Regions from separate parts of the Bradyrhizobium sp. 482_C4_N1_8 genome, predicted to be linked through region 1. Evidence: riboswitches for the same ligand, from Rfam matches in the RefSeq annotation. Region 1 holds a riboswitch; each other region holds the start of a gene.

Region 1 (7,844 bases):
CTTCCCAGATCGCCTGCTGGCTTTCGGCATCGCGCGGCGGCGGCGAGCAGACATACTTTGCGCCTGACATGTCCATGTTCAGGCCTTTCATGTCGTCGGCCGTCAGCGTGATGTATTGCGGGCAGGTCTCGGCATGCACCGGCAGTCCGCGCTGCTGGGCCCAGCGCACCTGCTCCATCGCCTCGCGCCCGGAGACGTGCACGATCATGATGGGGACGCCGATCACCTCGGCATGGCTGATGGCGCGATGCGTCGCCTCGCGCTCGACGGCCTGCGGCCGCGAGGTGCCGTGATAATAGGGCGCGATATGGCCCTCGCGTTCGAGCTTCGCGGTGAGGAAGCGGATCGCGTCGTAACCCTCGCAATGGACCATGACCAGCGCCTCCTCGCGGCGCGCGACGTCGAACACTTCCAGCAGCTGCTTGTCGCTGAGCACGAGGTCGTCATAAGTCATGAACACCTTGAACGAGGTGTAGCCATCCTTGACGAGAGCCGGCAGCTCCTGCCCGAGTACGACTGCGGTGGGGTCGGAGATGATGAGGTGGAAGGCGGTATCGATGTAGCATTCGCCCTCGGCGAGCTTGCGGTAGTTCTCGACGCAGGTGCGCAGCGACGTCCCCTTCTCCTGGAGCGCGAAGGGCAGCACCATGGTGTTGCCGCCGGCCGCCGCCGCGCGCGTTGCCGAAGCAAAATCGTCGGCCATCACGACGTCGGGTCCGGAGGCCTGGGAGATGTGGACGTGGCTGTCGATCCCGCCCGGCAGCGCCAGCAGACCCGTCGCGTCGATCTCGCGCGCCGCACCTTCAATGCGGTCGGCGATGCTGACGATGCGCCCGTCGCGAATGCCGATATCGGCGCGAAACTCGTCGCTGGCCGTCACGATGGTGCCGCCGCGAATGGCGAGATCGAGCTGCGTCACAGGTGTCTCCGTCACTTGATGATCGCTGATGTCTGGAAGATCCGGCCCCACGCCGCAAGGGCCGCGATGTCGCCACCGGCGAGCTCGAGCGTCCGCCACAGCGTGACCGCGACCGAGTCCAGCACGGCGATGCCCAACTCCCGTTCGAGTGCGGCAGCCAGCGCGGCGCCGTCGAGATTGGTGCAGAGAATGACGACGGCATCGGCACCGTCCGCCGCGACCGCGCGGATCATGTCGGCGATCGTCGCGGGCGTGACCTCACCGAAGGAAAAATTATCGCGCAGGCCGAGATGCCGCTCGGCGTGAGGGGCGATCCCCTCCTCGGCCCAGCCATCGCCGATCCGCCGTTGCACGTCGTCCGTATAGGGTGAGACCAGGCCGACACGTCCGGCGCCGAGCGCGCGGACCGCGTCGATGCAGGCGAGCGTGGAGGTCGTCGCCGGGACATGGGTCCGCGCCGCGATCGCTTCGCACAGGCTCCGATCGCGGTCGATACCGAGCCAGCTTGCCGATGTGCCGTTCCAGGCAATGGCATCGACCTTGGCGTCCGCCAACAGATCCGCCACCGGCAGCATCACCGAGGCATCGAACTGGTTCAGCGCCGCGGCATCGAGCGCGATCTCGGTAACGCGGAAGCGCGAAAAATGAGCGGTGACGCCGGCCACGCCATGCAGCATGGAATTGGTGACGGGCTCCAGCACCGAGTTTGACGACGGGGTCATCATGCCGAGGCGCTTGCGCTGAATTGACATCGATCACGATCGCCCCATTGAGAGAGCGCACCGCTGCGCCCCCTCGGACGATCATCCGCGCCTGCCATCGCCCGCGCAACCCGCAATTTGCATGGCGCATATGATTTGCTCGATACGCAGCTCAAGCCGCGAACGTCGACCGCAAGCGCCGCCAGCCGATCACGATGCCGGTGACGGAAAATGCCAGCCCGAGCAAGCAGAGCCCGACGACCATGATATCGCGCAGACGCGGATGCGCCATGAGAACGGGAAAATCGAGCGTGTGAAGCGCGCCATAGAACCAGCGATAGGCCCGCCGCGAGGCATCCAGTCTTTGCAGCACGCGGCCGTCGGCACCGTCGATGTCGAACCAGAGGTCGCCGCATCGGGAGCGATAGACGGGCGCTCCGGGGACAGCCGAGTGCGCGGGATAGTCGTCATTGTCGGCAAGAACGGACGGGGCGCCACAGTCCGGCGCAAGGCGCGTCGTCAGGTCATGGACATCCTTCTCGCCGAGGAATGCCACCGGCCCGCTGCGGCTCGCCTCCGCCGTTTTGGTCAAGGTCTGACTGGCGAGGCCGATCCGGTCGCGCCGGTAGACGACACCGCTGACGGCGAACCATTCGACTTCGCGAGCCGACGGCTGACCGACCGGAGAGGCCGTCGTCCAGTCAGGCGTGGCATACACCACGCCCGCTTCGGTCGGGGTCAGCTCCCCACGCGAGAACAGCCGGCCGTGATCCATCGAGAGCCAGCCACTGAAACTCCAGGTCAGCACGAAAACGGTCGCGACGAGACCAATGATGTGATGCAGTGCGTGCCACCCGCGATAAGGCGACGAGACCCGACGCCCTCGAATCCTGATCCTGGTAATTCCGAGCACCGCGCCGAGCGTCGCGGCGATAAAAGCCACCAGCGACAATGTCGAGACCACCTGATCCCAAAGGGACCAGTTGCTCCTCAGGACCGTCGGATAGATCCAGTGCAGGACGCTGCCGGCCCAATTCCACCCGCGCTCGCTGCGGGTCGTATCCAGCACGACTTCGCCGGTGCGCGAGGAGACATAGGCCTCGGTTCCGGCCGCATCGCCAAGAGCGACGCGCAACAGAGGCCGGTGTCGATCAAAGCCGTTGGGTACGCTCCATTGATCATAATCCGCGCCCGAAATCATCGCCGCCCGCGCGGCATCGAGCCCGCGTTGCCGGGCATGATCCCGCGCGATACCGACCGCGACGTCGGCGGACGTCACCGATGCATCCCGTCCGTCGGAGGCATGGACCGCGCCCACACGCGACCGGTCCGACACGACATAGACCGGCCCGTCGCTCCGCTGGACCAGGCGAACGCGCGTGGCGTCCGCGATCTCGCTCGCGGCGACGGCATCCGCGACCGTAATCCTCACCTCTCCGCGATCAACCGGCGTAAGTCCGGAAAAGCGCTCCGCCTCCGTCAATGACGGAAACGGGACAAAGTGCATCACGATTCCGCTCGCGAACCACATCGCGAACAGCAGGCAGAACGCGATCCCGAGCCAGCGATGCAGCAGCACGATCGCGTTCATCATGTGGTCAGCGCCCTACCATTTGAACGCGGCCGAGAGCTCATAGGTCCTGGGCGCACCGAGCAGGATCTGGTCGGGATAGAACGGATCGCCCCAGATCGCGTAGCGCTTGTCGGTGATGTTGCGCACGCGGAAGCCCAGACGGGCCTGGTCGACCGCGTTGAACACCGTCTTCGGGATGTCGACGAAGGCGTAGACGTCGGCGACGGTGTAGGCCTTCATCGTCACGACGTTGGCATCGGTGTTGTAGCGGTCGCCGACATAGCGGCCCGTGATGCCGAGCTCCACCGGCCAGGGCGTGAAGAACCGGTACGACGCACCGGCATTGGCCACGACACGCGGCACGTTCGGCGGCGTGTTGCCGGAGAACGAACCACCGGCAAAATTGTAGTCGGCATAGCGTGCATCGACATAAGCGATGTTGCCCCAGAGCCGCAGGGGATCGATCGGGCGTACGGCCGCGGCGAGCTCGACGCCCTTCGACTCCTGCCGGCCTGCGATGTTGAGCTGCATGCCGCCGGCCGCTGCATAGACGTTCTTGCGCAGGATGTCGTAGGCCGAGAACGACCACTCCGCCCTGTTGTCCCAGAACAGGTGCTTGACGCCGGTCTCATAGGTGCGCGCGGTGGTCAGGTCGAGCGGCTGGGTCGGGCCGAGCAGGAAGATGTTGTTGGCCGAGATATCGGCGCCGGTCGCATACTGGCTGAAGAAGGTCAGGCCCGGAACGGCCTCCCAAGTGTAGCCGATACGCCCCGTCGTCGGGACCCAGGACGTCGAGAACGGGAAGTTCGCCTTTTCCAGCCCGGCGGAGTCGGTCGAGTTGCGGTCAAGCCCGATATGCTCGACGCGCAGGCCGCCGACCAGCGCGAAGGTTCGCGTGAGCTTCAGCCGGTCCTCGAACGACAGCGCTTCGTTGTCGATGCGCGCGGTCTGTTGCTGCGTCGTGAGCAGGCCGTAAAGGCCACGGTCGGGATTGACGAGCGAGACGTAATCGTCCGGGAAGTTGGCCGCGCCTGGCCTGACGAAATCGAGATAGCTGGACGAAAGTGTCGTGACCAGGCGGTTGTCGAAGCCTGCGATATTAGCGTCCCAAATCAGGTCGGTAATGTTGCCGACAAGGCGTTGGCTATGTGCAACATAGAAGCGCTCGCGATCGACCATGTTCGAGTTGGGCAGGCCCGTACTGGCATTGAAAGCCTCGATCTCGTTGTTGAACCAGGTACGCTCCGCGCCATAGGCATAGGCTTGGCTTTTCAGCGTCAGGTCAGGCGCCAGCTTCAGTTCGAAGCCGCCGCGCAGCCACACCTCTTGTGCCACGTTGCGGTTGTCGAGAACGTTGTAATTGGTGTTGAAGGTACGATCGTCGATCGTGATCGCACCGAGCTTCGTTTTGTTGAAGTTCGAGACGTAATTGCCCGAAACAATGCCGCTCGTCGCATGCGAGCCGCTGAAGGCGATCGGTACCAGCGGTGCGCCCCAATAGGCCTTCGAGCGATCTTCCCGGTACTCGATCGCGCCCCAGATCTTGAGGCTGTCGGAGATGCGGTAATTGAGCTGGCCAGACACATCCAACGTCTTGGTATTGGTGTCGTCGGCAAAGCCATTGAGCGAGGCGCGGCTGATGTCGAAGCGGTAGTCGAGCCCCTGCACGTTAGTGCTGCCGCCCGAGCCGTAATGGACGCCGAACGAGTTGAGCGAATCCCAGGAAAAGTCAGCTTCATTCCGGATCGGCCCGGTGTGTGGCTGCTTCGTGATCAAGTTGATTGCGCCACCGGCGGCACCTTCGCCCGACATCAGCGAGGCCGGACCTTTCAAAAATTCCACGGCTGCGAGATTGGCCGTATCCGTGATCCGCGAGGTCATGTTCTGCGGACCGATCTTGATGCCGTTGTAGAGCATGTTGATCTGGCTGTTGGTGAAGCCACGCATGGAGAAAGCCGCGGGCTCGGCCGGATTGTCGCCGGAGGTGACACCGACCGCGCCCTGCGCAACCTCCGACACGGTGCGATAGCCCTGCTCCCGCATGGTCGCGGCCGAGATGACTTCGACGGTCGCGGGTGTCTCCTGCACGGTCAGGCCGAGGCGCGAGGCGCTCTCGGCAACCACATTGGTGTTGAGCGGCGTCTGCGCCGCCGCGGTCGGCACGACGGGCTTGGCCGCGGCCGATGCGGCCGCTGGCCTGCGCGATGCTGCGCGGCGTGGGCTCTGCGCGTCCCGGGCCGCCGGCTTTGCCGGTTTGCGGGATTGGGCGGGCGACACCTCGACCGGCGGCAGCGGCTCGCGGGCCTGCTGCGCCACGGCGGCAGGCAGATCGAGGGTGGCAAATGACGTAAGCGCGGCGGAAGCGAGCAGGAAGCAACGCGGTCGTACAAGACGAATGGAAGACACAGTTCGGGACCTCGGTGTGACGTCAGTGGCACGTCACCGCGAACCAAGGTCCCATCTTCCGGCTTATGAGCCTTCCGATGAAGCCGAATGTCTGTACTCCCCGACCGACATCTTCGCGTGTGACCACGGCTGACGGCAGGTCTCCTGGCTCGCGGGTCAGTACCTTGCATCGCCTTCCCGGGACCGAGATACCCAGTGGCTCGTGACGCAAGATTCGCCGCTTACAGTTGCGGGGGCAGCCGCGGCATTGGGGACAAAATCCCCGCACCGCATTCCCTTTTCATCCCCACTCGGGGAAACCGTCAAAGCCATCTAGGATTACCGACAAGACAGAGTCAATGTGCCGGTGCGACGTTATTACCACAGCGACCAACTTCCCTGGAGATAGGCATGGAAGGCGAGACCTTCCTCTGGCTGATACGGCATGCGCCCGTCGACGGCGCCAAAGGGACGATCCACGCAGCCGACGCGCCCGCCGATCTCGGCGATCGCGTGCAGCTGGAGGCGTTGCGGCAGAGGCTTCCGCCAGATGCTGCGAGCTTGGCGAGCCCGGCGCGACGTACGGTTGAGACGGCGCGCGCGCTGGGACTCGAACCCGCGTTGGTGCCCGAATTCAGTGAGCAGGATTTTGGCGACTGGACCGGCCTGCGGCATGACGAGCTCGCGGCGACCGGCGGCGAGGCCTATGCGCAGTTCTGGAGCAATCCGGCGCGCGGCCGGCCGCCGGGCGGCGAAAGTTTTGAGGATCAGGTCGCGCGCGTCCGGCTGGGTCTCGCGCAAATCGGCGCCGGCTCAGCAACGCTCGTCGTGCACTCCGGCACGATCCGCGCCGCACTCTGCATTGCTCTGGATCTGACACCACAAGCGGCCCTGCGCTTCGTGATCGATCCGTTGTCACTGACCCGGATCGACCGGCTCGCCACCGGCTGGCGCGTCGTCGCGGTCAATCAGCGCGCGGCTTGAGCTGGATCAGGCCGGGCGATCCGGCACGTTGGCCTGCGCGAAGGTCGCCATGCCGTTGTGAAGGCTGCACGCGAGCCGCACCAGCGGCAGCGCGATGGCGGCACCCGATCCTTCGCCGAGCCTGAGATCGAGGCTGATCAACGGCTGCACGTTCAGCGCGCGCAGCACCAGCCGATGCCCCTGCTCCGCCGATTGATGCGACGGCAGCAGGAATGGCTGGCACGACGGGTTCAGCCGCACCGCCGCCAACGCGGCCACGGATACGATGAAGCCATCGATCAACACGGGAATGCGGGCTTGTGCAGCCGCAATGATGGCGCCGCAGATCGCCGAGATTTCGAGGCCGCCGACGGCGCACAGGATCTTTTCCGGCGAAGCACCTGCAACGCCATGCCGCACGATCGCAGCGTCGATCACGCGCGCCTTGTGCGCACGGCCGGCCGCATCGACGCCGGTACCGCTGCCCGCGATCTCCTCGGCACTGATGCCAAGCAGGCTCGCCGCAATCGCCGCCGACGTCGTGGTATTGCCGATGCCCATCTCGCCGAAGATCAGGAGATCGGGCCTGCCGGCGTCTGCGCGCGCGACTGCGCGCTGACCGGCTTCGAAGGCGAATGCCAGCTCCGTGGGGGTGAGCGCGGCTTCCACGCTGAAGTCGCGCGTGCCGCTGCGCGGCTTGTCGGTGACGATTCCTGCCATCTCCTCCTGTGCCAGCGTACCGGCGTCGACGACCTCAAGGTTTGAGCCAAGCTCACGCGCCAGCACCGAGATCGCGGCACCGCCCGAGGCAAAATTCGCCATCATCGCGATGGTCACTCCTTGCGGATAGGCCGACACGCCCTGCGCGACGATGCCGTGATCGCCGGCGAAGACGATGATCGGCACCCGCGCGGCACGCGGCTGCTCGGTCGCCTGCAGGCCCGCAAGCTCGACCGCAAGCTGCTCCAGCCGGCCGAGCGCGCCAGCCGGCTTCGTCAGTTGCGCCTGACGCGCGAGCGCCGCCTCGCGATGGACAGCGGAGACATCGGGGCATTTCCGGGTGACCCATTCAGGGAGCATGCTGCCTCGCTTACGGCCTGCGCTTGAGAATGTAGCTGTCCATGATCCAGCCGTGCCGCTCGCGCGCATCCTGTCGCGCGGCGATGATGTGCGGGCCGATCTCGGCCAGAACGCCCGACATGACGATCTGATCGGGCATGCCGAGATAAGCGCCCCACCAGATGTGCAGCCCCGCAGGATCGAGCGACTGGAACGCCGTGCCGCCGTCGAGCATCACCACCAC
Region 2 (7,844 bases), 1.9 Mb from region 1:
CAGGTCGGTAATGTTGTTACGGAAGTAGGTCGACCCGAAGCGGACACGATCGCCAAACAAGGGTTGCTCGAAGCCGGCGTCGTATCCGACGCTTTCCTCGGGCCTGAGGTTGGGATTTGCAAAGAAGAAGAACGCGGGAAAGCTGACGTAAAGCTGGTTGAGCGTCGGCGCCTTGAACCCCGTGCCGTAGCTTCCCTTGAACTTCGTATCCGTGACCGGCACGATCACGGCAGACGCCAGACGAAAGGTCGGATGCTCTCCAAACCGCTCGTTGTCGTCCTGCCGGACATTGGCCGTGAAGAAGATGCGATCCCGGAACTGGGACTGCAGCTCCATATATCCGGCCTTGTTGACGTTTTGCGCCGAAACCGTCGCCGTTTGCAGTGTTTCGGTCTCATGCTCCGCGCCAATGATGACATTGTTGTTGGGCGCGAGCTGGGTCGTGGTGTGCCAATCATACTTGACGCGGTCGCCGGTCGTGATCGTGGCCATCGCGTCGCCGGGCGAGATGTTGTAGTTCCAGTGATTGGTGTAGTTGACGCCGAAATAGCTTTTCATCCGGTCGTCGAGAGCGGACCAGACCGCCTCCCCGCGCGTGAAGAGCTGGTGCACCGTCTGCGTGCTTTGCGCGGCCGCGGGAAAGCTCGCGGATGTGACGGGATCGAAGGTGTCTCCGGTAAAGCGCAGGGTGGCGTCGGTGTACCGCGCCACGCTATTGAGCGTCAGGTTTTCGCTCAATTCGACGCCAAGCTTCGTCGAATAGGTCATGTTGTCGTAATAGTTGCCGATCGCCTTCTGCCCCGGCGGCAGCAATTCGACCGGCGTCACCGGCACGTCGTTCGCGTGGAAATGCGCGACGTTGAAGGCATAGTTGAAGTGGTCCTGTGAACCGCTCAGACCTGCAGTTTGATTGAACGTTCCGAACGAGCCTCCCTCGACCGAGCCGGTGGCGCGGGCGGGACCGTCGCCCTTCTTCGTCACGATGGAGATCACGCCACCCAGCGCGTCTGCGCCGTAGAGACCGCCCTGCGGACCGCGCAGGACTTCGATCTGCTGAATGTCGGAGGTGAGCAACTGGCCGAAATCAAACGAACGGTTCGGGTTGCTGGGATCGCTGACATCGATGCCGTCGATCAGGACCTTGGTGTGGTTGGAATTCGTTCCGCGCATGAAGATCGACGTCTGTCCACCCGGACCGCCGGTCTGCACGAGGTTCAGGCCAGGAACCGCGCTCAGCGCATCGGATGCGGTCCGGCGCTGATCGCGCTCCATGTCTCTGGCGGTCAGAACCGTCACCGAGCTCGCAACCAGATTGGTCGGAGTGACAACGCCCGTCGGACTGACGACGACCGTCGGAAACAGGTTGGCCGCGGATACCCCGGCAACCGGGGGCGACGCCGGCACCAGCTCGGGCTTCGGCAGCCGAGCGACGCGCCGCTGCTCGGGCTGGTCGGGCGCAGGCCGCGCGGCTCGCGGCTTGGCCGCACGCTCGGTCGGCGCGACCTCGACCGGCGGCAGCAGATCGGGCGATGCCGACTGCTGGGCCTGGGCAATGGACAGATCGAGCGAATACAGGGAAACGAACGCGACAACGCCGGCGCGGAAGCGCCTGGCGGCAAAGACAATACGGGACACTCTTGTAACCTCGGTATGACGTCAGTGGCACGTCACAGCGAACGAGGTTTCACGGCGGAGCGTTCGATTGCTCCGGTGAAGCTAATGTCTGTACTCCCCGACCGACATCTTCGCGTGTGACCACGGCTGACGGCAGGTCTCCTGGCTCGCGGGTCGTTACCTTACGTCGCCTTCCCAGGACCGAGATTCCCAGTGGCATATGACGAAAGATTCGCCGCTTACAGTTGCGGGGGCAGCCGTGGCGTTGAGAATATCCCGGTATCGGGAAAACCTCGCACCACGTTCCCTTTTGATCTCCGTGAGGAGAACCGTCACCAGCCAATCTACGGGGCGGGCAAGCGAAGAGTCAATCGGCCGGTTGCATCACGGTCAGAGCGCCGCACCGGAGATTGAGCCGGCGCAATCAGGCCGGCTCCCGCTCCGAACGCGTCCTGATCATCGCCCGCTCGCCGGCATCGACGAGCTGGCCGATGCCGGTGCGGCCTGTGAGCGCGCAGCGGATGATGTTCTCGGCAACGGACCTGCGAAAGCAATGGTCCTCGCCGACCGGGCGATTGCGGCAGACCCGATCCAGCGCCAGCTTCATGTTGATCCGGGTGCGGGTGTCGAAATGCTCGCTGATCATTCGCAGGGCCTCGATGCGTTGATGTCGGAGCGGAAACGCGTCGGCGTAGGCCGGGTTCCAAAAAACGGACCGCGCAAGGCGTTGCGCAGAGCCGACTACGCCCGATCTCTTGGTCCTGTGACGGGCGGGCTACGCCCGCCCTCTTGGCCGCTGGGCCTGAGCCCAGGCCGCGGTGACGTCGCGCAGCGGAGCGTCGATGCGCCGGATCGGGGTCAGTTCACCGGAGGCCGAGATGATGGCGATCTCCTCGCGGCGACAGCGCGGGCATACGAAGCGGACCTCGTGCGGCGACGCCGACCAGCTCGAACGTTTGACGTTGGCCGCCATCGGCCATGCATCGCAATGCGAGCACGACACCAGGAACCGACCGGGATCGAGCATACCCATTCCATAGGACTCCGCGTCCTGCCTGCCCCTTCAATGACTAACCCATGTGAATCGTTCCGGTGCCCGAGCACCGTCTGCTCCTCAGCTTCAGGCAGCGCCGCCGCTCAGTGCGCGCCCTTGAGGGTGCATGACGTGGTGCAGGTGACGGTGTTGCCGTGGTCGCACGCCTTGCAGGCGGCAACGCACTGGTTCATGTCGCGGGGATTGTAGGACGTGTAGCTCCGCATCGCACAGACCGGGGTCGAGCCGGTGATGTCCTGCTCCTGGTTGCAGGCGGCCGTCATGAGCGCGAAGATGAGGACTGCGAGAAGGCGCATGGGATTGCCCTGGTGAGGAGCGGCAAAGCGACGTCAGCGAGATGCGCTGCACCGCAACGGACCTCGGCATTCCCAATGCGAGCAATCATGATCGCGACGCTCGCATCCCGAAGGATGCGCGCCAAACATTAAGAACGGATTGCAGGTGGCGTCAGGCCGCGGCCTTGGTCGCGATCGCCTTCCGCATATCCACCGCCAGCTGACGGTACTGCTCCGAGAGTCTCAGATAGAACTCGCGCTTGGTGCTGTCGGTGGCGAGCTTGGCAATCAGCTCGCATTCGGCGGTGAGCGTCTCGAACCGTTCCAGCCTGTCATGAAGTTCTGTCATCGGCGTGTCCCCATCAAACGCCACAAGGGACGTCAAACCTAAGCCTGAGAAATAGGTCACGGCGAACATCGTTATCGAGTAGAAACGTTTTTTCCAGCAAGGGCGGTGCAAGCCCGGCAAGGACGGCTATTTCTGCTCCAGCCGCCAGGCGCCGTCCCAATTGGCGTCCGGCGGATTGGCTTCGAACTGCGCGATGCGGCCGAGCAGCGTGCGCGAGGGACCGTCGCCGGGCACGGCTTCGAGCGCTGCATTGAACGCGGCGCGAGCCTCGTCGAAGCGCTGCGCGCGGTAGGCGGCGAGGCCTTCGGCGTAGCGTGCGCGCAGGCTCTCCTGCGGGACGCTGAGCCCGTGCGCCTTGCTCATCACCTCGAAAATGGCCTGCGATGCGCTTTGGCCGGCCACCGCCAGACGATCGATCTCGCGCAGCTCGAGGTTCGAGCCGATCGCGTCCGCCGTGGCCTGCGCGATCAGGATCCGCGTGCCGTAGATCTTGTTGACCAGTTCGAGCCGCGAAGCGAGGTTCACGGCATCGCCCATCACGGTGAAGCTCATCATCAGCTCGGAGCCGATGCTGCCGGTCAGGACCTCGCCGGTGGCAATCCCGATGCGCAGATCGCAAGGGCCTGGCATGGCGCGGATGCCGAGCAGGTCAGGCAATTGCTTCTGCAACGCCGGCACCTCATCGGCCATGTCGATGGCGGCGTAGCAGGCGAACAGCGCCGGCTCGTCCTCCTCAATGAAGGGAGGGCCCCAATAGGCCATGATGGCATCGCCGATATATTTATCGATGACGCCGCGATGGCTCCGGATCGGCGCGGACATCACCGTGAAATAGTGGTTCATCACCTTGACGAGGCCACGCGGGGTCATGCCCTCGCTCATCGAGGTGAAGCCGCTCATGTCGGAGAACATGATCGTCATCACCCGGCGCTGGCCGTCGATGGCGACCTCCGGGCGGTCGATCAGCCCCTGCGCCACCTTGGGATCGATATAGCGGCCAAAGGTCTCACGGATCCGCTCGTTGTGCCGCAGCTGCTCGATCATGCGATTGAAGGCGGCGGCGAGTTCGCCGATCTCGTCCTGGGTCGAGACCGTGATGGTCTTGTCGAAGCGACCCGCCTCGACCTCGCGGGTGCCGGCGAGCAACAGCCGCACCGGTCGCGTGATGCCACTGGAGACGAGGAGCGCGAAAGCAAATCCGACCACCGCCGCGAGGATGGTGACGATGCCCGAAATGATCATCGCCTGGCGCTGGCGACCGATCACTGTCGCCGTACTGGCGAAGACCTGCTTCAGCATGTCGGCGCGGATCGCGTCGATCTTCTGGTTGAACTGGTCGCGTATGGTGTCGAGATGCTCAAGGGTCCCGCGCGCCTCCGTCATCTGCTTGCCTTCGACCTGCTTGAGGAGTTTTGCGTGGTCCTCATTCATGTCGTGACGCAGCTCGGTGAGAGCGGTTTCGATGCGGGTCTCGATCCGCGCCAGCCCGGCATTGTCGGAAGGCGTCCTCTTGTCGTCGATGATCGCGTTGATGTGCGTGCGCGCGGCCTCGCCTTCCTCGTCGATCTTCCGATCGGCCTCCTCGAATTCGCGCAGGCGCGCCGCATAGGCCTCCTCCTCCGAGGGTGCCTGCATCTTCATCATGACCATCCGCCGCAGCGCCACCGAGCGCTCCAGCGAGCGGATGTTGGCGCGCGCCAGATGGCCGTAGGCCGGAATGTAGCGATCGGTCAGCTCGTCGAGCAGGACGCCGACCTGGCTCGACATCACCATCGAAAGAATCGCGGTGACCAGCATCAGGACGATCAATCCGAGGGCGATCCCGACGATCTTGCGCCTGATCGACTGGTTGAAAAGTGGCATGAGCGGTGGGGGTAAGAGCTGAAAGGACCGGTTGGGAACTCAATACACCGGTTTTGGCGGCGGGAACACGCGCAATCTGGCCCGTGCGACGCCCCTGACCGCGCGCAACCGTCGCGCGAGCCCTATTCGTTAACAAAGGTTGAAGGCATTGCCCTTTCCGCCATTTCGGAAGTTCCCGAGTTCCCATCGGTATTTTGCCGCATTGTTGAAGGAGCGTGAGGACTGCGAAACGATGTCGTGGCATCGTTTTGGGTGTCGTCTTTGATTCTCAAGCCGCATGTCGTCGCGGACCTTGGTTTGTAGTGGTTTCGCAGGGGGACCATCGAATGAACCAGTGCCTACGCTCGCTCGCGTGTGTCGTTGCCGTGGCCGCATTGGCCCTTCTTCCTGCCGAGCTGGCAGCGAAGAGCAGTCACAAATCGTCGGCGTCAAAGAAAACGCATGAGACGAAAGCCGGCGGCAAGCAGCGCCATGTTGCGGTCAAGTCGCGCCATGGCAAGCACGCCGAGGCCAAGCGCAAGTCGAAGAAGGACGACGAGCCCTCGGACAAGCCGGCGCCGCCGCCGCTCACCGGCGACCTAGCCGCGCTGAAGGACGCCATCGATCTCGCGCGCAAGGGCAAGACCGACGATGCGAGCGCCGCGCGCGACCGCATTGCCGATCCGGCCGGACAGAAGCTCGCCGACTGGTTCATGCTCCGCCATTCCGAGAGCACGGCACCTTTCAAGCGCTATGCCGCCTTCCTCGCCGCCAATCCGGACTGGCCGAGCAGCGCCCTGCTCCGCCGCCGCGCCGAAGCGCGGCTGTGGCAGGAGAAGAGCGACGCGGCGGCCGTGCACAAGTTCACGATGGACCGGCCGACCAGCGCCAAGGGCAAGTTCGCGCTCGCCCGCGTGCTCCTGGGTGAAGGCGACAATGACAGGGCTACGCGCCTGGTGCGCGAGGCCTGGCGCACGGACGAATTGTCCGAGCGCAGCGAGGAGGATTCCTACGAGGCGTTCCGCGATCTCCTGACCGCTGACGATCATCGCGCCCGCATGGACAAGCGCCTCGGCGCCAAGGACTACGCCGGTGCAAGGCGCGCGGCCAAGCGGATCGGCGAAGACGCGCTCGCGATCGTCAAGGCCTGCTCGGCCGTCACCGGCAAGGCCAACAAGGCCAAGGATTATCTTGAGGACGTCTCGACCGAAGCACGCCGCGATCTCGGCTATGTCCTGTGCCGCGCGCAGTGGCATCTCCAGAACGACCGCATCGACGACGCTGCCGAGGTGATCCTGGCCGCCGCGCCCGACACGATGGCGGCCCAGGACACCGATGCCTGGTGGCGCGAGCGGCGCCTGCTCGCGCGAAAGCTTCTCGACCAGGGCAAGTTCAAGACCGCCTACGACGTGGTGCGCGCGGCGGCGGTGCCCGTGATGGAAGTCTATCGCGTCGACTACCACTTCATGTGCGGCTGGATTGCGCTGCGCTATCTCAACGATCCCAAGGCGGCCATGGTGCATTTCGCCGCGATCGACGAAGGCTCGGCCAATCCGATCGCGCTGTCGCGTGCGCATTACTGGCGCGGCCGCGCGGCCGAGGCGATGGGGGCGACGGCGGATGCCCGCATGAGCTATCAGGCGGCGGCGCGCTATCCGACCGCCTATTACGGCCAGCTCGCACGCGCCAGGCTCGGCGTCGACGGGATCGAGCTGCGCCCGCCCTCGCCCGTGCTGGCCGCGGCCGACACGCAGCCCGCGGACGAGCGCGTCCGCGCCGCCGAGATGCTCTACGGCATCGGCGAGCGCGACATGGTGTTCTATTACGCCGAGGATTTTGCCAAGGAGAGCACCGACGTCGCAGCCCTGGAAGCGCTCGGCGAGCTCGCCGGCCGGCGCAACGATGCGCGCGTGATGCTGGAGGTCGGCAAGTCGGCGCTGGCCCGCGGGCTTGCGCTCGACCATTACGCCTTCCCGACCATCGGCATTCCCGAGCACAAGCAGGTCGCGCCCGCGATCGAGACCAGCGTGATCTATTCGGTGGCGCGCACCGAAAGCTCGTTCGACCAGCGCGACAAGTCACCCGCCAACGCGGTCGGCCTCATGCAGGTGACGCCGGAGGCGGGCCGCGATACCGCAAAGCGCTTTGGCCTGACCTATGACTGGGACAGGATGGTGTCCGATCCCGTCTACAACACGCAGATGGGCGCGGCCGAGCTCAGCGCGCTGCTGTCGGAATATCGCGGCGACCAGATCATGACCTTCGCGGGCTACAATGCCGGCCGCGGCCGGGTGCGCGAATGGGTGCAGGCGCGCGGCGACCCGCGCGACCCCAAGGTCGATCCGGTCGACTGGGTCGAGCGCATCCCGCTGTCGGAGACACGCAACTACGTCCAGCGCGTGATGGAGAATGTGCTGGTCTACCGCGCCCGGTTCGAGGGCAGCGGCACGGCCACGGCGAAGTCCGAGCAACGCGTCACGACGCACGAAGTCAGCGCGGCACCCACGGCAGCGGCCGCAGCCGCCGCGCCCTAGCTTCGCAACGCCGGGGCTGGACGCGGCGCGAAGCTGGATGCAGTGACTGCGGCCGCCGACTCTGCGCGGCCCGCATCGTTAGGCTAGCCGTCACCTCCTTCCGTGGTCAGAAGGTTCGTGCGCGCGCAGAAATGCTTCCGTCAGCGCGCCCGAGAGCGCGCCGAATTGCATCATCC
Region 3 (7,844 bases), 1.9 Mb from region 1:
CATGCCCGGCAGCGACTTGTCGCAACCGGCAAGGCCCACGAGCGCATCATAGGCGTGGCCGCGCACGGTCAGCTCGACGGAATCGGCGATGCACTCGCGCGACGGCAGCGACGAGCGCATGCCGTCATGGCCCATGGCGATGCCGTCGGTGACGGTGATGGTGCAGAATTCACGGGGGGTGCCGCCGGCCGACGCGACGCCCTTCTTTACCGCCTGCGCCTGGCGCATCAGGGAGATGTTACAGGGGGCGGCCTCGTTCCAGCAGGAGGCGACGCCGACGAAGGGCTGGTGGATCTGCTCGGTGGTCAGACCCATGGCGTAGAAGTAGGACCGGTGCGGCGCGCGCGTCGGGCCTTCCGTCACGTGACGGCTCGGCAGCCTCTGCTTGATGTCGGTCTTTGCGTCCATCGCAAACCAGTTTCCCCGGCCAACCCTTTCAGACCCGAAAAATCAGAGCCAAGATTTGAATCGACCTTGGGATTTTCCGTCCTTCGAAGACCGCCGATGCCCTTCAAACTTTAGAGCGATTTTATTCATGTTCGGGTGTGGCTAAAAAGCGGCGCTGATGCGAACGGACGGAGATAAGGGTTTAATCCAAGATGAGTGTTGCAGAGACAGCACAATCGTTACCGGGAAGACACGGGTTGGCTTACCGCGATACCCTCGTGAATATGACAATCCACAACTTTAGATTTCAACTCTGCTACGGAACACCAAAACGCGGGTCTCGGGAACGGAGCGTGCCTCACCTGAGTCGCGGCGGCCCGCAGTACCAACACCGTCATCCTGAGGCGGGACTGATGAGCGCCAAGCGCCCAGCTCAATCCGTCAGGTCGAGCCGCATGAACTGGTTGTGCGGGCTTGCCTCATAGTCGGCGAACGGCGCGCAGGAGACAAAACCGGCGCTGCGGTAGAGCGAGATGGCGGGCGCGTGCAGGGCTGCCGTGCCGGTCTCCAGGCTGAGGTGCACGTAGCCCCGCCTGCGGGCTTCGGCGATGATATGACTCAGCAGTGCGCGCCCTACCCCGGTGCCCCGTGCAGCGGGAGCGGCACGCATCGACTTCACCTCGCCATGCGTATGATCCAGCTCCTTCAGCGCACCGAACCCGAGCAGGACATCGTCCTGCCAAGCCGTCCAGAAGGTCACGGTGGCAGCCGAAAGGCCGGTGGCATCGAGAGCGAAGGCGCGCTCGGCCATGACGCTGCGCAGCTCCTCGAGATGATGTGCCAACAAGTCGGCGACATAGGGCGCCGTCGGATCGTCTCGTCGGATCTCCACCTCATCCCCCTGCTGTCGCACGCGTGCCACCGTTTAAGCACAGGTGACACGCCCGCGGCATAGCCATGATCGGTGCTATTCCCAAGTCAGCGCACCACCATTCTGGTATTCGATGACGCGGGTCTCGAAGAAGTTCTTCTCCTTCTTCAGGTCCATTGCCTCGGACATCCACGGGAATGGGTTCTCGACCTCGGCGAACACCGGAGCGAGCCCGATCTGCGCACAGCGGCGGTTGGCGATGAAGTGCATGTACTGCTCGCAGAGCGCGGCATTCAGCCCAAGGAAGCCGCGCGGCATCGTATCGCGTCCGTAGGCGGCCTCCAGCTCGGCTGCGTCGCGGATCATGCCGCGAATCTCGTCCTGGAACGCCGCCGTCCACAGATGCGGGTTCTCGATCTTGATCTGGTTGATCACGTCGATGCCGAAGTTGAGATGGATGCTCTCGTCGCGCAGGATGTATTGATACTGCTCGGCGATGCCGACCATCTTGTTGCGGCGGCCGAGCGACAGGATCTGCGCGAAGCCGGTGTAGAACCACATCCCCTCGAACACGACATAGAAGGCGACGAGATCGCGCAGGAAGGCGCGGTCGCTATCCGGCGTCCCCGTCTGGAACGACGGATCGTCCAGGTGCTGCGTGTGCTTGAGCGCCCAGGCCGCCTTGTCCGTGATCGACGGCACCTCGCGGTACATGTTGAACAGCTCGCCTTCGTCGAGGCCGAGGCTTTCCACGATATACTGGAAGGTGTGGGTGTGCACCGCCTCCTCGAAGGCCTGCCGAAGGAGGTACTGCCGGCACTCCGGATTGGTGAGGTGTCGGTAGATCGCCAGCACGATGTTGTTGGCGACGAGCGATTCAGAGGCTGCGAAGAAGCCGAGATTGCGCTTGATCGCGCGCCGCTCGTCCTCGGTCAGCCCGTCCCGCGACTTCCATAGCGCGATGTCGGCCTGCATCGAGACTTCGGTCGGCATCCAGTGATTGTTGCAGCCTGAGAGATACTTCTCCCAGGCCCATTTGTACTTCAGCGGAAGCAGCTGGTTGACGTCGGCGCGGCAGTTGATCATCCGCTTCTCGTCGACCGAGACGCGGCCGCCGGCGCGATCGATCGCGCCTAAGCCGGTCGGGTCGGCCGGCTCGAGCTTGAGCTGGGTCTGCGGACGCAGTGCGGTGGCGAGACTTGAGACGGCAGGAGCGGCCGCTGTGGTTTCGGTATCGGACCAGTCGAGCATCGTCATCTCCTCACTGGCACGCTTCGCATTCGGGATCGTCGATCCGGCAGGCCTTGATGCCGTCGAGGTCCGGCACCGCAGAGGTCGGTATCATGATCGGCGCGTGCGACACCGCCACAGACGCGGACACCGCATTGAGCTTTCCATCGGTGCCCTTCAACGTCGATTTCTCGACATGCGTGGCGCTGCGCGAGCGCAAATAGTAGGTCGTCTTCAAGCCGCGCCGCCAGGCCAGCCGGTAGAGCGCATCGAGCTTCTTGCCGGAGGGATTGGCGATGTAGATGTTGAGCGACTGCGACTGGTCGATCCATTTCTGCCGGCGCGCGGCCGCCTCGATCAGCCAGGCGCTGTCGATCTCGAAGGCGGTGGCGTAGAGCGCCTTCAGATCGTCAGGAACGCGGTCGATCTGGCCGACGCTGCCGTCGAAATATTTGAGGTCGGAGACCATCACCTCGTCCCAAAGCCCCCTCGCCTTGAGGTCGCGCACCAGGAACTCGTTCACGACCGTGAAGTCGCCGGACATGTTCGATTTCACGAACAGGTTCTGATAGTTCGGCTCGATCGACTGCGAGACGCCGCAGATGTTGGAGATCGTCGCCGTTGGCGCGATCGCCATGACGTTCGAGTTGCGCATGCCGCTGGACGTGACCTTCTTGCGGAGGCGATCCCAGTCGAGTGTTGCGGAGCGATCAACGTCGAGACCACCGCGCGCGTCGGCGAGAAGCTGGATGGAGTCGAGCGGCAAGACGCCCTTCGACCACAGCGAGCCCTCGAAGCTCGGATAGCGTCCGCGCTCCGCGGCAAGATCGGACGACGCTTCGATCGCGTGGAACGAGATTGCCTCCATGCTGGTGTCGGCGAACGTCACGGCCGCGTCGGACGCGGTCGGAATGCGCTGGATCTGAAGCGCTTCCTGAAATCCCATCAGGCCGAGACCGACGGGTCGATGACGCATGTTGGAGCGACGCGCTTCGGGGATCGTGTAGAAATTGATGTCGATGACGTTGTCGAGCATCCGTACTGCTGTCGTCACCGTCCGCTTCAGCTTGGCCTGGTCGACACCATCAGGCCCGACATGGTTGAGCATGTTGACGGAGCCGAGATTGCAGACCGCGACCTCGTCGCCCGAGGTGTTCAGCGTGATCTCGGTGCAGAGGTTCGAGGAATGGATCACGCCCGCGTGGCGTTGCGGCGAACGCAGATTGCAGGGGTCCTTGAAGGTGATCCAGGGATGACCGGTCTCGAACAGCATCGTCAACATGCGACGCCAGAGGTCGCTCGCGCGCACGGTCTTGAAGACGCGCATGCCGCCGGCTTTCGCCTTGGTCTCATAGGCCTCGTAAGCCGTCTTGAACGCCTCGCCGTAGAGACCGTGCAAATCGGGCGTCTCGTCCGGCGAAAACAGCGTCCATTCGCCGTCGATATCGACGCGCTGCATGAACAGGTCCGGCACCCAATTGGCGGTGTTCATGTCGTGGGTGCGGCGGCGGTCGTCGCCGGTGTTCTTGCGCAGGTCAAGGAACTCCTCGATGTCGACGTGCCAGGTTTCCAGATAGGCGCAGACGGCGCCCTTGCGCTTGCCGCCCTGGTTGACGGCAATCGCGGTATCGTTGGCGACCTTCAGGAATGGAATAATGCCCTGGCTCTCGCCGTTGGTGCCCTTGATGTGGGCGCCGAGGCCGCGAACCGGCGTCCAGTCGTTGCCGAGACCGCCGGAATATTTTGCCAGCAGTGCGTTGTCCTTGATCGACTTGAAGATGCCGTCGAGGTCGTCCGAGACTGTTGTGAGAAAACAGGACGACAATTGCGGACGCAGCGTACCCGAATTGAACAGCGTCGGCGTCGAGGCCATGAAGTCGAACGATGACAGCAGATCGTAGAACTCGATCGCCTTGGCCTCTCGGTCGATCTCGCGCACCGCAAGACCCATCGCGACGCGCATGAAGAAAGCTTGCGGCAGTTCGATCCGCTTGCCGCGGACGTGCAGGAAGTAGCGGTCGTACAGCGTCTGGAGGCCGAGGAACTGGAAGTTCAGGTCGCGCTCGGGCTTGAGTGCAGCCGCGATCCGGCCGAGGTCGAAGCGGGCCAGTTCAGGATCGAGCAGTTCGGCAGCGATGCCGGTCTTCACGTAGGCCGGGTAATATTCGGCATAGCGCACAGCCATATCGGCCTGCGAGGCGAAGGTCGGCCCGGCATGGACATAGGACAGCACCTCGCCGCGGAGCTTGTCCAGCAGCAGGCGCGCACTGACATAAGCATAATTCGGCTCCTGCTCGACCAGCGTGCGTGCGGCCATGATCGAGGCCAGCGCCAGTTCGTCCTGGCTGATGCCGTCGTAGAGATTGCGGGTGGTCTCGGTGAGCACGGGTGCCGCGGAGACGCCGTCGAGACCGGCGCAGGCTTCGCCGATAATCAGCGCAAGCCGCTTGGTGTCGAGACCAACGCGCGAACCGTCGGCGAGCGTGACATGAAGTGCCGGCGCGACAGCGGGCGTCGCTTCCGCGGCCGCCTCCTCGGCGCGCTGGCGCGACCGCTCCTCGCGGTACAGCACATAGGCGCGTGCGACCTTGTGGTGCTCGCTCCGCATCAAGGCGAGCTCGACCTGGTCCTGCACATCCTCGATATGGAAGGTGCGTCCCTCGCCTGCCCGCCGCATCAACGCAGCGACGACTTCGGCCGTCAGCTGCTCCACGCTCTCATGGACGCGGCGCGAGGCGACCGCACTGGTGCCTTCGACCGCAAGAAACGCCTTGGTCATGGCGACCGCGATCTTCGCGGAATCGAACGGCGAGACCTTGCCGTTGCGACGGATGATCTGCATGGCCGGCTCGCTCGAAGCAGGCGCAAGCGATTGTGGACGCAAATGAACGATGGGTGCGGAAGCGGTGTCCGCGTCGTGCAGGTTGAGTGACATCAAAGGGCCCCGTGATGCGCGCGTTGTGTTTGAACGGGGCTGTAAGGAAGGACGCTGCAGAAACGCCGGCGGCAGAGTTGCCGGGCGGTGCGTGCAAGCGACCGCCGGACACCCCGCCCGTGGACGTTCAGATCGTCGCGGCAGGTCTCCTGGCTCGCAGGTCGTCGCCCACTTCCCGTCTTCCCGGCGCGAAAGGCACCAGTGACGATTGTTCGGAAGCAGCTCGCTGCTGACAGTTGCGGGGGCAGCGCCGGAATTCCGCGCTCTCGCGCGGTTCACCGGCTTCCCTCTTAGCCACTAAATCTTGCGATCCAGCGGAACCGTGACGCCCACATGTGGTGACATATGCAGCCGGGTGTCAACGATTCGTTGCGGGCCGGAAGCGGTGTTCCCTGTGGAATGCGGGAGTTCCCGCCTGGCTCGCGCAACCCTTGGGATGACGCACATCCAGCATTACGCGTTCCGCATCGCGCGCCCGAACGGATCGACCAGGCGGACGATCTCGCAGGCGGCGACGAGGCCGGCGAGCCAGACGGCGCTGGTCAGCCCGATGCGCGTCACGATGGCCGCAGTGAACGCGCCCTCTCCGCCAAGGAACGGCGTCGCGGCAAGCAGCGCGAGCTCATAGGCGGCGTAGGCGGCGACGAGCGCGATGGCCAGCATCAGCGGCGTGCGGCCCTGCGGCAGCAGGCGGAGAACGGTCGATGCCGCTGCCGTCGACAGCAACGCGGCAGCACCGATGACAAAGCCCCAGGCGATGGTGCTGCCATCGATGGGATAGTGCAGCACGCCAAAGCCGATGGTCTGGTTCACGAGCCAGGCGCCGGTGACGACGAGCAGCGCCGGACGCATCGGCAGCATCGCGGCGGCGACGACGGCGAACGCCGCAAACGGCGTCGCGCAGGCAAGCGCGAAGCTCGCGAGCGCGCATGACACCGTCAGCAGTGCAAAGCAGAACATCGGCGCGAGGCGCGACGCGACCGGATGAAGGCGGAAACGGTCGGCGTGGGGCGGCAGGATGGTGACAGTCATGGAACGATCTCCTTGCGGGATTTGTAGCACATTTTTGCTGAAACGCGGCATCACGTCTGACTCAGTGAAGAGCCTCCATGGGATCTTCAGTCTCGGCTGGATCGCGCCGGTCGTAGGCGGCAAGCCAGGCGGCGAGTGCCGCCGTGTGCGGCTCCTTGGCCGCCAATTGGCGCAAGGCCACGCGAACGGTGGCGCGCGCTGTGCGATCGGGCGGAAGCGTCGCCATCTCAGGTCCCCGCCCCTTCGCGACCGCGTCGACCACGGCCCTCTTGCACACCGTTAGCTCCGGCAGCCCATAGAGCTCGAGCAGCGCCTGGAAGGCTGCGTGATGATCCGGCCGAAAAGCGCGCTTGCGGCCGAGCTGATCGCGGAGCGGATGGGCCGGATAGAGATGCGCGCAGGGGATCCACCCCTCAGGCAGCGGCTCGGTGGCGGCATGGGTGCGGCGATGCGCGAGCAGCTTTGGCAGGACGTGGGTGTGCGGGCCGTCAGGGCTTCGCCCACCCGGCGGCGGGATCGGCTGGAATACCTCGGCGCGCCCGATGCGGCTGATGAAGACGCGGTGCGGATTGGCGGCCAGAATGATCCGCATGGCGTCGCTTTCGGGCGCGAACACGGATTGGCCCGTGCGGCTCCTGAGCGCGGCGACGGCATCGGCATCGCTGACGCGGATGCAGGCGTCGATCTGCAACGTTCCGAGACCAAGGTCGAACAGGATGCCGCTGCGATCCCTCGTCAGGAGCGCCTCGACATCCGGACCGAGCTCGGTCAGCACGGTACGACCACTCATGGCGCTGGCTTCATGCGGAAGACACAGCGCGATGCGGTGGCTCCAGCTCTCCGTGGTCGGCGATTCCGATGCGATCAGGCGCAGATCCGGGTGGGAGACAACGCGTATCCCACCCTTCTGCGTCACGGCGCTGATCCCGTTGCGAGACTGCTCCATATCGAGGGCCTCACCGGGCTCGCGTGTGAACTCGGCAATGGCACCGAACGTGCCGACGCTCCAGCCGGCCTCAGCGTCGGCAAGCTGGCTTGCGATCAGGTCCATGAGCGGATCGGCCGTCGTCATGAGGCTTCTCTCTCTCTCTCTCTCTCTCTCTCGCTATCTGACGTCGTAATTCGCCAGCCGAATGCCGCCATAGACGCCCAGTCCCGGCTGCAGAAAGCCGGTCGGATTTTGATAGTGCACATTGGCGAGATTATCGACCCGGCCAAACACCTTCACCTGGTCGGTGACCAGATATTCGGCCGCCACATTGACGACGGTGTAGGCCGGAGCCAGCAGACGCGGAATGCTGAAGTCGCGGTTGCCATCGACGAAACTCCCGACGTGCAACACGGTTGCGGACAATGTGAGCGGGTCGATCGGATTCCAGATGACATTTG
Region 4 (7,844 bases), 320 kb from region 1:
ATGCCGACCGCCTGATCGGCGAACTCGCAGCCCAGACCGCCAATCCGCCGGTCGCGGCGCAGCCGCCTTACGGGCGCGCCGTGGTCACGAAGGGCTAGGACTTCCTGCGCTTGTTACGCCGTGGGCCGGTCCGATCCGGCTTTCGCCGCTGCCTCTGGAGCTTCCCGACAAACTCCTTCAGCGCATCCGCCAGCGGCTCTGACGCGCGGTAGGCGAGGCCGACCTCGCGTTTGACCCTGACCTCGATCTCGCGCACCGCGACATCAGGGTTGCCGCGCGCCACGCCTTCCGGGACGATGGCAATGCCGACGCCGGCCGCGACCAGCGCCATCGCCCAATCCTCCGATTGCGCGATCGCCGCGGTCTGCCTTCGTTGTGAGCTCCGACCGAAGAATTCGCTTTGCTCGCAATGGCAGCGGTCGATCAGAGGGACGCCGGCGAGATCGGCGGTCCGCAGCTTCTCCTTCAGCGTCAGCGGATGCGAGGGCGGAAGTGCGGCGACATAGCGCTCGCTCCACAGCGCGACGAAATGCTCGTCGGCGCGGAGCATGCTCTTCGAGATGATGCGCGCATCGGCGCGCTCGTCGCTGCCGACGAGGCGGAGCGCGATGTCGGTGCGCGCCGTCAGCGGCTTCAGCAGCGCGATCGTTCGGGGTATGTCGAGCGTGCGCATCAGTCCCAGCGTGACGGTGGTCTTCGTATTCGGCTTCCTGAACAGGCTGCGTGCGGCGTCCGCCTCGTCGATGATGCGGCGGGCCAGCGCATGAAACTGCTCGGCTGAGGCGGTCGGCGCGACGCCCTTCTTGTGCCGGATGAACAGGGTGGTGCCGAGCTCGGCCTCCAGATGGGTGATCGCGGTCGAGATCGACGGCTGCGACACGAAGCAAGCCCGCGCCGCCGCGGTCAGATTGCGCTCGCGGTACACGGCTGCGAAGTAGCGAAGCTCGCGGATGTCCATAGGATATGCCTAGAGATAGTATCAATATTCAATATTTTACCTATAGATCGCCCGGTGGCAAGAACGCCCTGCTCACAACAGCAGGAACGCGCCATGAAGATCCAGCACCTCAACACCGGCACGATGTGCCCCATGGGCCGCCGCCTTGTGAACGGCACGGGCGGCCTGTTCCAGCGCGCCCGCCTGGTCTGCCATTGCCTGCTGGTCGAGACGAGGGACGGACTCGCTCTGGTCGACACCGGCATCGGTCTCGGCGATATCGCAACGCCCGATCGGCTCGGGGGCCGATGGCTGCGCCAGACCGCGCCGAGGCTGGATCCGGCGGAGACGGCGGTCGAGCAGGTGAAGGCGCTCGGCTACTCGCCCAGCGATGTGCGCCACGTGCTGCTGACGCATCTCGACCGCGACCACGCCGGCGGCGTGCCGGACTTTCCCCATGCCGCGATCCACGTCCACCGCGCCGAATACGACATGGCGGTGCTGCGCAAGCCCGCGCCGCCCGAAGGGCGTTATGTCACGGGGCAGTGGAGCCATGGGCCGGGCTGGACATTCTATGGCGAGGCCGGCGAGGACTGGTTCGGCTTCAAGGGCGTGCGCGCGCTCGGCGACAAGGAAGCCGACATCCTGATGATCCCGCTCGCCGGCCACACACTCGGCCATTGCGGCATCGCGGTGCGATCAGGCGAGAAATGGCTGCTGCATGCCGGCGACAGCTATTTCCACCACGGCCAGCTCGACGCGTCGCCGCACGTGCCGCTCATGCTCGGCTATTTCCAGCGCCGCGGCGACATGGATCGCAAGATGCGGATCGCCAACCAGGCGCGGCTGCGCGCGCTGAAGCTGAACCACGGCGACCGCGTGAGCATCGTCAACAGCCACGATCCCGTCGCCTATGAAAGCTGCCGCTGCGCTGCGCATTAGGGTGTCGAAGCCGGGCCGCCGGTTATGCGCCCGAACGCACTGCTTGAGTCCGGAGCAAGCGGTGCTTCACCGTTCGGGCGATTGCCGCCGGCGCGTCGTCGGGAATCGCAAAGCATGAGCTCGCGTTGATTTCGCACAGGACGTAGGTGTCGGTACCGGCGGCGTCGCGGGGCCCGTACAGGAAGTCGGCGTCCCAGATCACCGGCAGCGACGGTTCGTCGATGCCGAGCGTGTCCATCAGCTGCGGCGTCCATTCGTCCTCCATCGATCTTCGGAGCGCCTGGAATTGCGGAGCATCGGGTCCGTGCATGATCCGTGGGCCCGGCTGCGCCTCAGGTGCGTCGGGGCCTTCCGGCGGCGGGATCAGCGCCTTGATCAATTGATGCCCGAAGCCCACGACCTCAGCGCCGCTCATGTAGCAGCGGATCATGCCGTCGGGCAGGCGGGGTTGGAACGCCTGGTCGATGATGCAGCCGCCCCATCCGAAATACGGTTCGCAGCGGGCGAGCAAGGCATCGAGCGGCATGTCCTCGGGTAGACTGCCGCGTTGGGCATGCAGCACGCGAACCATGGCGTCCGCGTTGGGCAGGGCCTCCACCTTCCACACCCCTTGGCCACCATTGCCGCGATTTTGCTTGAGCACGCGCGGACCGTTCGCCTGAAGGCGCGAAGGAAATTCGGCGCGGAAGCTTGCGGCGGTGTCATAGCGATGCGTGTCGGCTCCCCAGCCGAGATGACGCGTTCGGTAGAGCACGTCCTTGACGCCCATCTTCAGGATCACGTCGGGATGTGCGCTCACCCATGGCCCTTGCGCCGCAACGTCGCGAAGCAGCGGGTCGAGGGCCTCGCGCGTCTTGCCCTGATGGATCGGATCGACCCAGACGAGCACGCCATCGACGGCGAGCAGTTGATCGCGGACGGCGTCGGCGAAGATCTCGTCGTAGATCACCGGCCGGGCTTCGATGCCGACCGCGGCGAGTGCTTCGAAAACGCGGACGAAGCGGCTGTTTTGTGCCGTCGTGTCCCGGCGCGCGGCAGCGTCGCCGCGGGAGAGGATGGCAACGGTAGGGCGGAGAGGAGGGTGGCGTTCGGTATCCATGCGCAAGCTCCACGAATGGCGTGCTGCGCAGAGCTTGGACCGAGGTCTCACGGGGAGTCTGCTTCGTCCCCACGCCGATCAATCTACGTGAGATCGTCCGGCCGTTGCAAGATGGTGTTTGTGCGGTTCCATCCAGACGGCGAACGCTTCGCGCGCGCCGCTACGGTGGCGGAGGATAGCGGTCGAATGTCGGCAGTTCGTGCGCGCGCTCCATCCATCGAAGGCGCTCTGCGACCTGGATGTGCATCGTCGCCGGTACGGCATCGGGATCGTCGTAGGTCGCGCTCTGGACGTCGATGACCCCGGGTAACATGTCGGCATTGACATAAAACAGGCCGGTTCCGCAGTCGCCGCAAAAGTGCCGCCAGGCATGTTCCGAGGAGTGATACACCTTGGGCTCGCCCTTGGTCACCTTGACGGCATCGTCCGCGTACATCGTCCAGCCGACGACGGGAGCGCCCGCGTGAAGCCTGCAATCGCGGCAGTGACACAGCGCGTGCACGATCGCTTCGCCCTCGACCTGATAGCGGATTGCGCCACAGTGACAACCGCCGGTGATGGTGCTCATGCGTTCCTCCCGATGGAAGCGAGGTTTCGTTGATCGATAGCTCTCGAGACCCGCGGCTTCAACGGCGCAATCGATTTGCGATTGCGTCCTACTGTCGCGTGACACCTCCCGCCACGGCGCGGACGAGGTGATCCGCGACTACCACTTGAACGAAGCCGCGACCTCGTAGCTGCGCGGCGCGCCCAGGATGATCTGGTCGGTGTAACCCGGATCGCCCCAGGCCGCGTAGAGCTTGTTGGTCAGGTTCCTCACGCGAAAGCTGATCCGGGTCTGGTCGACGCCCGGGAAATAGGCTTTTGGAATATCGACGAACGCGTATGCGTCGAAGATCGTGTAGGCGTCCATCGTGACCAGATTGTCCTGGAAGTTGAAGCGGTCGCCGACGTGACGGACGAGGCCGCCGATCTCCACCGGCAGCTTCGTGTCGAAGCGATAGGAGGCGCCGGCGTTGGCGATGAAGTTGGGAACGTTGGGCGGCGTCTTGCCCGAATAGGACTGGAAGTCGCCATTGCCGTCGACATAGGTGAAGTCGATGAAGCGCGACTGCACGAAGGCGACGTTGCCCCATAGTTTCAGGCCCGCGACCGGATTGACCGCGGCGGCAATCTCGACGCCCTTGGAGGCCATCTTGCCGGCGACGTTGAAGAGGATGCCGCTTTCGGGGACGTAGACGTTCTTGCGCTCGATGTCGAAGGCCGAGAGCGTGGCCTCCGCGCGCTTGTCGGCCGACAGCAGCTTCACGCCGGTCTCGTAGGTTCGCGACGTCGTGAGCAGCAGCGGCGTCGTGGGCCTGAGGATGAAGATGTTCGCGACCGTCGGGTCCGCCGCCGTCGCGTACTGGCCGTAAAGCATCACGCCGGGCGCGATGTCCCAGGTGTAGCCGATGCGTCCGGTGACCGGATTGAACGTCTTCGAGAAAGGATAGCTGGCTTTCAGGAGGCCAGTCTCGTCGAAGCGGGTCCGCGACAGCTCGATATTCTCAAAACGGATGCCGCCGATCAGCGCGAAGGTCGAGGTCAGCTTGAGCCGGTCCTCGAACGACAGCGAGGTGGTGTCGAGATGGGTGTAGATCTTCTCGTCGCTGCGCGGGCCGTAGAGGCCGCGGTCCGGATTGAGGAGATCGACGTAGTCATTGAAGAACAACGTGTCCTGCGAGACGTTGAACTGGTTGCTGCTCGCCGCCACGGTGGCGACGAAGCGATTGTCCATTCCGGCGACGTTGGAATTGACGGTGAGGTCGGTGATGTTGCCGTAGAGCCGCTGCGCGTGATCGAGCGCCAGGCGCTCGCGGTAGATGCTCTGCGCGCCTGCGAAATTGCCTACGGTCTGGTCGAACGACGAGATCTCGTTGTTGAACCAGTGCCGGTGGGCGTCATAGCCGTAGACTTGGCTTTTCAGCGAGATGTTGTTGGTGATGTCCCATTGAAAGCCGCTGCGCAGCCAGAGCTCGTTGGCGCCGCTGTGATTGTCGAGCACGTTGTAGTTCGTGGTCAGCGTGCGCGCGTCGATGGTGACCGGGACCGGCGTGCCGCCGCCGAGGTAATAGTTGCTCCAGACGCCGGACACGATGCCGTACGTCGGCACGATGCCCGGCGCGTTCGCCGGCACCAGCGGCGTCCCCCAGTAGAAGCGGTCGTTGTCCTGCCTGTATTCGGTTGCGCCCCAGATCTTCAGGTTCTCGTTGACGCGATAGTTCAGCTGGCCCGAGACGTTGCTGAGCTTCGAATAGGTGTCGTCGATAAAGCCCTTGTTGTTGAAATGGCTGATATCGAAGCGGTAGTCGAGGCCGTTGATCAGCGTGCTGCCGCCCGATCCGTAACCGGCGCGATAGCCGTTGAAGGAATCGTAGGAGGTGAAGGCGTCGTTGACGATTGGTCCGGTGTGCGGCGCCTTGTTCACGTAGTTGATGGCGCCGCCGGTCGCACCGAGGCCCGCCACCAGCGAGTCCGGTCCCTTGATGATCTCGACCTGCTGGAGGCCAGCCACGTCCATGGGACGGCCGGTCATGGTCGACGGCCCGATCGGGATGCCGTTGTAGAGCGTGGAGATCTGGTCGCCGGAAAAGCCACGCATCGAGAAGATGGCGGGCGCGCCGGGCGCATCGCCGCCGGTGACGCCGACTGCAGCCTTGGCGACGTCGGTCGTGGTCCGGATGCCCAGGTCCTGCATCGTCCGCTGACTGATGACCTCGACGGTCGCCGGCATCTCGCGCGCCGTGATGCCGAGCCGGGAGCCGACATCGGTGACGGCTGCCGTGTTGAGCGGCGTCTGCACCGGGCCGCTCGGAGCTTGCGTGGCCGGAACGGCGACAGCAGGGGCGCCACGATTGCGTCCCGCGGCGCGCCGGGCGGCGCGCTGCTTCTGAGTGCCGGGGCTGACGGCAGGAGCCTGTCGCGGCGCAGGCGGCGACACGATCACCGGGCCGACCTCCCGGGAGCGGTTGTCCTGCGCCGCGCTTTGCGCGAGCGCCGCGGACGACAAGGACACCGACGAGAGCAGAGTAATCAGGAAAGCACGCGATAACGCTGGCCTTGCGCCAGCACGGAAATGAAAATGTTGCACAACAACGCTCTGCGGCGACGCAAACAAACCGTCACCGCGGTTGCCTTAGTCATCCACCTTCGCCCCAGGCGGCGGATGCACCGGCTACTTGTCCGACATCAGGGCACCCCGCCCAATGCGTTCGCGCGTGACCATGGCTGGCAGCAGGTTTCCTGGCTCGCGGGTCATCGCCTTCGACCACCTTCCCAGAGGCCCAAGCGGGGCTCCAGTGGTTTGTTTGGTCGTCGACTATCCGCCTACAGTTGCGGGGGCAGCCGCGGAATTGCCCACTGAGGTGGACGCACCGCATTCCCTTGAAGAGTCCTTGCGGACACTACCGATCACGAAACTGGCATCAGGGGATGAGCGCGTCAACATCCGCGCGGGCTGCTGGACGGGCTGGTCGGTCGATGGTGGCCTTGTGTTGCTGTTTTGCACGATAGTCCGAAGGACCGCGTCGAAACGTCCAACCCGGCCTCCGGACCAGCCTGGGTAACGAACGCTTGACCACGATCAATGACTGCCTTTGGTGCCCGAATATGCTACTGAGGCCGAGTTCCGGCCTGACAAAGTAAGTCGATATTGATGCAGTTCGTCCGTACCATCCTGGCAGTCGCCATCGCCATATCCTTGGCGATGCTGCCGGTTGGCGCGTCCGCGGCGAACCTCGCAATGTCGTCGGATGGCATGCAGACGGCCATGCACATGAGCGGCGACGCCGACATGTCGATGGACGATTGTTGTCCCGACATGAAGGGAACAGGCTCCCATAGCGGCGGCTACAAGTGCGGGATGGGCTTCTGCTGCGTCGGTGGGATCATCGCGCTCGGTGATGTCAGGCCCGTGGCGTTCGAGCGTCTCGCCGTCATGGCCAGCACGTTGGCTATTCCCCCGGATCAGGTCGTTTCCTTCCGCGGCGGCAGTCCTCCTTTCCGACCTCCTCGAATCTGATCTCGCAAAGCCCGAGACGCGAGCGGCATGCCTGCTCGCGACGACGACTGACGTGCGCGCTTCACGCGCCACGGCGAAAGATCAATTCATGAGGACAAGACAATGCTTTCCAAAATCCGCACCGCGGCTCTCGCCGCCACCCTTTCGCTTGCCGCTTCAGCCGCGATGGCGGGCGCGGGCGACTACGCCTTCGAGCCCGTCACTCCGCAGATGAGGAAGGGCGAAGACGTCACGCTCGCCGTTCGCCTGACGAACAAGCAGTCCGGCAAGCCGATACCGGACGCAGTCATCTTCAAGACCCGCCTCGACATGGCCCCGGACGGGATGGCCGAGATGGAATCGGCGGTCGCGCCGCTGCCGTCCAGGGAGCCTGGTGTGTACGCCTTCAAGACGGACCTGCCGATGGCTGGCCGCTACCAGATGACGCTGTCCGTGAAGGTGCAGGGCGAACCGGAGACCGTCACCGGCAAGGTGATCGTCACGGCGGTCAAGTGAGCGTTCGGGCGCTGCCCGGCAGCGCCCGACATTCCCCCTTTTCCTTCACACGGACGCGCGCTCCCGGGTGCGCGGATACACGACATGAAAACGCTGCGTCTCCTGACGGCACTTGCGCTGGGCGGCGGCCTGGTCCTGGCCGGCTACTACTGGCATTCGAACGGTGCGGGCTGGCTCGCTGAGGCCGACATATCATCGGCTGCGGCCGCCGCGGAGCGAACTCCGCTCTACTACCGCGATCCAAGCGGCGCGTCGCTCTGGTCTGCGGGTCCGAAGAAGGACGACCGCGGGCGGGACTATCTGCCGGTCTA

The links. A riboswitch is a leader RNA that binds a small molecule or an ion and turns the genes downstream of it on or off. The one in region 1 is predicted to bind cobalamin.
Region 2: another riboswitch for cobalamin. It lies ahead of AB7Z56_RS20955 (TonB-dependent receptor plug domain-containing protein); the one in region 1 lies ahead of AB7Z56_RS30225 (TonB-dependent receptor).
Region 3: another riboswitch for cobalamin. It lies ahead of AB7Z56_RS20970 (ribonucleoside-diphosphate reductase subunit alpha); the one in region 1 lies ahead of AB7Z56_RS30225 (TonB-dependent receptor).
Region 4: another riboswitch for cobalamin. It lies ahead of AB7Z56_RS31505 (TonB-dependent receptor); the one in region 1 lies ahead of AB7Z56_RS30225 (TonB-dependent receptor).

What each region holds. Positions count from the first base shown of each region.
Region 1 covers NZ_CP197231.1:6,298,275-6,306,118, forward strand. Annotated here, with positions in the region: gene hydA (dihydropyrimidinase) at 1-919, opposite strand, end outside; gene AB7Z56_RS30215 (maleate cis-trans isomerase family protein) at 931-1,671, opposite strand; gene AB7Z56_RS30220 (PepSY domain-containing protein) at 1,793-3,214, opposite strand; gene AB7Z56_RS30225 (TonB-dependent receptor) at 3,227-5,599, opposite strand; cobalamin riboswitch at 5,717-5,918, opposite strand; gene AB7Z56_RS30230 (histidine phosphatase family protein) at 5,990-6,562, shown strand; gene cobT (nicotinate-nucleotide--dimethylbenzimidazole phosphoribosyltransferase) at 6,569-7,621, opposite strand; gene cobF (precorrin-6A synthase (deacetylating)) at 7,632-7,844, opposite strand, start outside.
Region 2 covers NZ_CP197231.1:4,380,993-4,388,836, reverse strand. Annotated here, with positions in the region: gene AB7Z56_RS20955 (TonB-dependent receptor plug domain-containing protein) at 1-1,635, opposite strand, end outside; cobalamin riboswitch at 1,750-1,963, opposite strand; gene AB7Z56_RS20950 (hypothetical protein) at 2,039-2,260, opposite strand; gene AB7Z56_RS20945 (hypothetical protein) at 2,390-2,647, opposite strand; gene AB7Z56_RS20940 (hypothetical protein) at 2,752-2,964, opposite strand; gene AB7Z56_RS20935 (hypothetical protein) at 3,116-3,292, opposite strand; gene AB7Z56_RS20930 (adenylate/guanylate cyclase domain-containing protein) at 3,419-5,155, opposite strand; gene AB7Z56_RS20925 (lytic transglycosylase domain-containing protein) at 5,482-7,668, shown strand; gene AB7Z56_RS20920 (hypothetical protein) at 7,759-7,844, opposite strand, start outside.
Region 3 covers NZ_CP197231.1:4,389,036-4,396,879, reverse strand. Annotated here, with positions in the region: gene ilvD (dihydroxy-acid dehydratase) at 1-408, opposite strand, end outside; gene AB7Z56_RS20980 (GNAT family N-acetyltransferase) at 821-1,279, opposite strand; gene AB7Z56_RS20975 (ribonucleotide-diphosphate reductase subunit beta) at 1,355-2,509, opposite strand; gene AB7Z56_RS20970 (ribonucleoside-diphosphate reductase subunit alpha) at 2,520-5,423, opposite strand; cobalamin riboswitch at 5,546-5,763, opposite strand; gene AB7Z56_RS20965 (hypothetical protein) at 5,877-6,455, opposite strand; gene AB7Z56_RS20960 (DUF6925 family protein) at 6,517-7,527, opposite strand; gene AB7Z56_RS20955 (TonB-dependent receptor plug domain-containing protein) at 7,561-7,844, opposite strand, start outside.
Region 4 covers NZ_CP197231.1:6,616,851-6,624,694, reverse strand. Annotated here, with positions in the region: gene AB7Z56_RS31530 (hypothetical protein) at 1-98, shown strand, start outside; gene AB7Z56_RS31525 (LysR family transcriptional regulator) at 95-958, opposite strand; gene AB7Z56_RS31520 (MBL fold metallo-hydrolase) at 1,052-1,879, shown strand; gene AB7Z56_RS31515 (Cj0069 family protein) at 1,902-2,978, opposite strand; gene AB7Z56_RS31510 (GFA family protein) at 3,139-3,546, opposite strand; gene AB7Z56_RS31505 (TonB-dependent receptor) at 3,685-6,033, opposite strand; cobalamin riboswitch at 6,234-6,441, opposite strand; gene AB7Z56_RS31500 (hypothetical protein) at 6,673-7,038, shown strand; gene AB7Z56_RS31495 (FixH family protein) at 7,141-7,533, shown strand; gene AB7Z56_RS31490 (efflux RND transporter periplasmic adaptor subunit) at 7,618-7,844, shown strand, end outside.